DNA from 2 places in the Kitasatospora sp. NPDC096128 genome. Region 1 is predicted to be linked to the other one. Evidence: riboswitches for the same ligand, from Rfam matches in the RefSeq annotation. Region 1 holds a riboswitch; the other holds the start of a gene.

Region 1 (3,238 bases):
ACGGAATCAGGAGTCGGACGGAAACGGACGGAACGGGAAGCAGGCTCAGCGGCCGCGGCGCGGGTCCAGCGCGTCCCGGACGGCGTCGCCGAGCAGGTTGAAGGCGAGCACGAACACCAGCAGGGCCACGCCGGGGAAGACCAGGTAGGTGGGGTCGGCCTGGAAGACCTCCGAGCCGCGCGAGATCATCCGCCCCCAGTCGGGGACGGGCTCGGTGATGCCGACGCCGAGGAAGGACAGCGCGGCTTCGGAGGCGACGAAGGTCGGCACGGCCATGGTGGCGTGCACGATCAGCTGGGAGCGGACGTTCGGCAGCAGTTCGTGGACGACGATGTGGAGCCTTCCCGCCCCCTGCGCCCGGGCGGACTGCACGAAATCCCTTTCCCGGAGCGAGCGGACGGTGGCCCGGAGGGAAAGCGCGAGCGGAATCCAGCCGAACGCGGAGAAGACCAGGATCAGCACCAGGAACTGCATCCACTCCGGTTCCGCGGCGCCCGGATCGACCAGTCGGGACTGGATCACCGGGCTGAGCGCGAGCAGCAGGAGCAGCGTCGGAAAGGCCAGCAGCACATTGGCGAGGAAGCCGAAAAGCCGGTCCGCGATCCCGCCGAGGTATCCGACCGCGACCCCGGCCAGCACGCCGAGCGTGGTGGTCACGGCGGCCGCGGCGAAGGCGATCAGCAGCGAGGTGCGGATGCCGTACAGCAGCTGGGTCAGCACGTCCCGGCCGAGGCCGGGCTCCAGGCCGAACCAGAACTCGCCGGAGACCCCGCCGTTCGGCAGCATCGGCAGGCCGCCGTCGCTGAGCAGGCCCGGAGTGTTCTGGCCGTAGTGCTCGACCGGGTTCTTCCCGTACAGGGCGGCGACCAGCGGCGCGGCCAGGGCGAGCAGCAGGATCAGCAGGACGACGGCGGAGGCGGCGGCGCCGACCCGGTCGCGCAGCACCCGGCGCAGCAGGCCCGGTGCGGCGGACCCGGGGGCCGGGCCGGTAACTGCGACTGTGTCGACCGCTGCCATGAGAGGTGTACTCCCCGAATTCTCCGCCGCCCCGTGGGTGAGGGGCGCTGGTGGGCATTTACCGATCGGCACCAGGGGGTTTCCCGGGGGCCGTTCGGGCGACATCAGATCGGATGCGTCCGACGTTCCGCAAATCACCGGAAGGCGCCCCACGGGAATTCCTTCCGGACTGTTTCGAGAATTGTGGCGGCTTCATTTCCCTGCAACACGGCCGTTGCGGGAGAACGGACATAACCTGCCCAATCGGACCGGCCGTTCCGCATTCTGAGACCTCCGCCACAGTCCCCGGGGTGTTGATACGATCCCGGTGGACCGCGACTGGCGCGTAGGGATGGAATCGACCATCGGGAAGCGGTCCCGTGAATCCTCACGTCGTTGCCGAGCGCCTGGGCCGCCCGCATCCCCACCAGGAGACCGCCATGGCCCAGACCCCCGCGTCCGACCAGATTCCCGCGCAGCAGCCGCAGCCGCACCCGCAGCAGCCGCACACCGCCGCGAGCCCGGCGGCCGACACCGCCTTCCGCAGCGCCCTCGGCGTCGTGGCCGGCGTGGAGCCGCGGATCGCCGCCGCCATCGGCCGGGAGCTCGGGGACCAGCGTGCCTCGCTCAAGCTGATCGCCAGCGAGAACTACGCCTCCCCGGCCGTCCTGCTCACCATGGGCAACTGGCTCAGCGACAAGTACGCCGAGGGCACCGTCGGCCGCCGTTTCTACGCCGGCTGCCGCAACGTCGACACCGTCGAGGCGATCGCCGCCGAGCACGCCCGTGAGCTGTTCGGCGCCGAACACGCCTACGTCCAGCCGCACTCGGGCATCGACGCCAACCTCACCGCCTTCTGGGCCGTCCTCTCCCAGCGGGTCGAGAGCCCGGCCCTGGAGCGGGCCGCCGCGCGCAACGTCAACGACCTCACCGAGGAGGACTGGGCCCTGCTGCGCCAGGAACTGGGCAACCAGCGGATGCTCGGCATGTCCCTGGACACCGGCGGCCACCTCACCCACGGCTTCCGGCCCAACATCTCGGGCAAGATGTTCGAGCAGCGCAGCTACGGCACCGACCCGGTCACCGGCCTGATCGACTACGACGCGCTGCGCGAGACCGCCCGCGAGTTCCGCCCGCTGATCCTGGTGGCCGGCTACTCCGCCTACCCGCGACTGGTGAACTTCCGCAAGATGCGGGAGATCGCGGACGAGGTCGGCGCGACCCTCATGGTCGACATGGCGCACTTCGCCGGCCTGGTCGCGGGCAAGGTGCTGACCGGCGACCACGACCCGGTGCCGCACGCCCACATCGTCACCACGACCACCCACAAGTCCCTGCGCGGCCCGCGCGGCGGCATGGTGCTCAGCAACACCGAGCTCGCCGAACACGTCGACCGCGGCTGCCCGTTGGTGCTCGGCGGCCCGCTCTCGCACGTGATGGCCGCCAAGGCCGTCGCCCTCGCCGAGGCCCGCCGCCCCGAGTTCCGGGCCTACGCCCGCGCGGTGGTCGACAACGCCCAGGCGCTGGCCGAGGGCCTGCTGCGCCGCGGTGGCAAGCTGGTCACCGGCGGCACCGACAACCACCTGGTGCTCGCCGACGTCTCCGGCTACGGCCTGACGGGCCGCCAGGCCGAGGCGGCGCTGCTCGACTCGGGCATCGTCACCAACCGCAACTCCGTTCCGCAGGACCCGAACGGCGCCTGGTACACCTCGGGCGTGCGGCTGGGCACCCCGGCGCTCACCACCCGCGGTCTGGGTGTCGTCGAGATGGACGAGATCGCCGCCCTGATCGACACCGTCCTGCGCGCCACCACCCCCACCACCACCGCCAACGGGGCTCCGTCCAAGGCGAACTACGCCCTCGACGAGGCCCTGCGCGACGGCATCGCCAAGCGCGCCGCCGACCTCCTGGCGCCGTTCCCGCTCTACCCGGGCGTCGACCTGGTCTGACCGCACCGGAGGCGCCGGCCGTGACTCCGGGCCGCCGAAGGGAAGTTCGGCGGCCCGGAGTCAACCTCTCTAGTACTGGAGCGACTTGTACTGCAGGAACTCCTCCAGTCCGTGCCGCCCCAGTTCGCGGCCGAGCCCGGAGCCCTTGTAACCGCCGAACGGGGCCAGCGGGTCCGGGCCGCCTGCCAGCAGCCGGGCGCCCTGGGCGAGCGCGCCCTCCAGGTAGCCCCGGACCCGCGCCAGCTGCTTGGCGTTGATCAGCGGGCCGATCCGGGTCTGCGGGTCGGTCGGGT
Region 2 (3,238 bases), on a different contig from region 1:
CTGTTCGACCGCCTGGCCCGCGGCGTCCGGCTCACCGAACACGGCAGAGCCCTGCTCCCGCACGCCGAAGCCCTGCTGGAACGCCTCGACACCACCCGCCGCGACCTCCTCGCCCTCACCGAACTGGACACCGGGCGCCTGCGGGTGGGCGCCTTCGACAGCGCCAACGCCGAACTCGTCCCCAGCGCCCTGGCCGCCTTCCGCACCGCCCACCCGCAGGTCGAGACCACCCTCACCGAAGGCCTCACCGTCCAACTGCTCGACCGCCTCGCCGACGCCACCATCGACCTCGCCGTGGTCGCCTCCTACGCCGACGACCCCCAGGACGCCTACGACACCGACCGGTTCGACCTGCGACCACTGCTCGCCGACCCCGTCCTGGTCGCCCTCCCGCCCGGCCACCGGCTCGCCGGCCGGCGCCGCCTGCGCCTGGCCGAACTCGCCGACGAACCCTGGATCGCCGCCCGCCGCGACCCCGGATCCACCCTGCTCGCCGCCTGCCTGCGCAGCGGCTTCCAGCCCCGCATCGAGTACGCCGTCGGCGCCTGGCCCGCCAAACTCGGCCTGGTCGCCGCCGGGTTGGGCCCCACCCTCATCCCGTCCCTGGCCGCCCGCGCCGCCCGCCCCGACATCGTCCTGGTCCCCCTCCACCCCCAGGACACCCCCGTGCGGCACGTCGCCACCGCCACCCGCAGGGGGCAGCGGGTACCGCCCGCGGCGGCCGGCTTCCTCGGCTTCCTGCGGGCGGCGGCCGGGAGCCATGCGGCGGCGGGCACTCACCGGAGCCGACGCCCCGAGCGGCCGGAAGCCACCGGGGCCGACGCTCACCCGAGCTGACGCTCCGCCGCCTGCACCGTCTGGGCCAGCAGCACCGCGATCGTCATCGGCCCCACCCCGCCGGGCACCGGGGTGATCAGCGACGCGCGGAGCCGGGCCGTCTCGAAGTCCACGTCGCCCACCGGGCCGGGGTGGTAGCCCGCGTCGACCACCACCGCGCCCGGCTTGACGTCCGCCCCCGCGATGAACCGCGGCCGCCCCACCGCCGCGACCAGCACGTCCGCCTCCCGCACCAGCGAGCGCAGGTCCGCGGTGCGCGAGTGGCAGTACGTCACGGTGGCGTCCCGCCCGAGCAGCAGCAGGCCCGCCGGCCGGCCCAGGATGGCGCTGCGCCCCACCACGACCGCGTGCTTGCCCGCGAGGTCGACGCCGTACTCGTCCAGCAGCCGCACGATCCCGCCGGGCGTGCAGGAGACGAAGCCCGGCAGGCCGAAGCCCATCGCCGCGAAGGAGTGCGTGGTCACCCCGTCGACGTCCTTCTCCGGGGCGATCGCCTCGAACGCGGCCCGCTCGTCGAGGTGCGGGCCCACCGGGTGCTGGACCAGGATGCCGTGCACCCCCGGATCCGCGGACAACCCGCCGACCGCGTCCACCAGTTCGGCGGTGCTCACCGAGGCGGGCAGGGCCACGTGCCGCGACGCGATGCCCGCCCGGGCACAGGCGGCGCGCTTCATCCGGACGTACGTCACCGAGGCCGGGTCCTCGCCGACCAGGACGGTCGCCAGACAGGGCGCCGTCCCGGTGCGCCGGCGCAGCTCGGCGGCCGCGGCCGCACTGGTCCCGGTGAGCCGGCGGGCCGGGCCGGTGCCGTCCATCAGACGGGCCTGCTGGAGATCGGTCACGGGGGTGTCGGTCACGGGGGCGCTCCTGAGCTCGCACGAGTCGCCCAGGCGCACGGCATCGACGGATGTCGGGCCGCTCCCCGGTGGTACTCCACCCCAGCGCCAGTCACGGCCCGCCCCCAGGGTAACCGAGCGGCGCGGGAACCCGGTTGAAGAACCGGGCGGTTGCGGGCGAGCATGCACACCATGAGCGAGCGACCCGAGCGATGGACCCAGGCCACCGTCCACCCCGACATGTGGGCCGACCCGGACGACGACCCGCGCAACAGCGAAGGCCCCGCCCCGGACGGCGAAGCCGCCACCATCGAGGACTACCTGACCAACTACCGCCACACCCTGCGGATGAAGTGCGAGGGCCTGGACGCCGAGCAGCTCGCCCGGCGCTCGGTGCCGCCCTCGACGATGTCCCTGCTCGGCCTGGTGCGCCACCTGGCCGAGGTGGAGCGCGACTGGCACAACTGGATCCGCGCGGGCGAGCCGCTGCCCAAGCTGTACGGCGCCCGCGACGCCGACTTCGACGGCGCGCTCGCCGACCCGACCCTGGTCGAGGCCGCCTGGCGCGACCTGGAGCGCGAACAGGCCGCGCTGGACACCGAGTTGGCCGCCCATCCGGACCTGGGCGAGCGCCTCGGCAAGCAGCGGCTCTCGGTCCGGGAACTGCAGGTCCACCGCATCGAGGAGTACGCCCGCCACTGCGGCCACGCCGACCTGCTGCGCGAGTGCGTCGACGGCCGCGTGGGACAGTGACGCGGGCTGCCGGTGCCCAGGCCGCCCACCCTGGAGTCCCTCCTGCCTGCGGGCGTCGGCGGGGCCTCAGGAGAGCCCGGCGAGGCGGCGCTCGAACTCCTCCGGGGTGCGCACCCCTTCCTCCAGGACCGCCCGGTAGATCCCCCAACTGCGCACGCCGCGCCCGTACTCGGGGCGGTCGGCCCAGGCGTGCTTGATCCGCAGGATCGCGGTGCGGGCCTGCCCGGTCAGCCGCGGGGGCAGGTCGCGCAGGTGGGCGAGGTCGGGCTGGCGGTCGGGGTCGTCGACGAACCACAGGTCGAGGGTCCAGTCGTGCCCGTCGGGGGAGCGGTGGTCCAGGCCCAGGTAGAGGCCGTCCGGGTAGGCGGCCGGGTCCTCGTTCCAGACCCCGGTGTCGTTGCGGAAGCGCACCTGCCGCACCCGCTCGTGCAGCGCCAGGCGCGCCCCGGCGGCGGCCACCCGCTCGTGGACGGAGGCGTCCAGGCGCGGGCACACCACGGTGACGTCCAGGTCCCGGCGCACCATCAGCCCCAGGGCCGAACTGCCCACCCGCACCGGGGTGCCCAGGGCGCCGAGCAGGGCGTCCAGGCCCAGGTCGGCGTGGACCGCGTCGGCTTCGGCCTGCAAGGCGCGCTGGCGCTCCAGGAGGTGCTCGTCGGTCGGCGCGGCGCTCGTCACCGGGCCAGTCTGCCACGGGCCCCGCGAGCGGAGTCGAGCGGTGGAAACGGTGATCGGGTGCCCCGTGTCCGTGGGTCCTTCCGTCCCTGCTCCGGTCGTCATGACGACGACGGAGAGCACCGCCCCGCCGCCGC

The links. Region 1 has a riboswitch for ZMP and ZTP ahead of ABTY61_RS17820 (glycine hydroxymethyltransferase). Riboswitches for the same ligand answer to the same signal wherever they lie in the genome.
Region 2: linked by a shared signal. The riboswitch ahead of ABTY61_RS36615 (bifunctional 5,10-methylenetetrahydrofolate dehydrogenase/5,10-methenyltetrahydrofolate cyclohydrolase) and the one ahead of ABTY61_RS17820 (glycine hydroxymethyltransferase) in region 1 are both predicted to bind ZMP and ZTP.

What each region holds. Positions count from the first base shown of each region.
Region 1 is NZ_JBEOSP010000014.1:125,821-129,058, forward strand. It holds gene ABTY61_RS17815 (ABC transporter permease) at 46-1,017, opposite strand; ZMP/ZTP riboswitch at 1,322-1,416, shown strand; gene ABTY61_RS17820 (glycine hydroxymethyltransferase) at 1,437-2,945, shown strand; partial or broken gene ABTY61_RS17825 (aldehyde dehydrogenase family protein) at 3,015-3,238, opposite strand, start outside.
Region 2 is NZ_JBEOSP010000054.1:16,754-19,991, forward strand. It holds gene ABTY61_RS36610 (LysR family transcriptional regulator) at 1-837, shown strand, start outside; gene ABTY61_RS36615 (bifunctional 5,10-methylenetetrahydrofolate dehydrogenase/5,10-methenyltetrahydrofolate cyclohydrolase) at 825-1,652, opposite strand; ZMP/ZTP riboswitch at 1,715-1,799, opposite strand; gene ABTY61_RS36620 (DinB family protein) at 1,866-2,426, shown strand; gene ABTY61_RS36625 (hypothetical protein) at 2,493-3,104, opposite strand.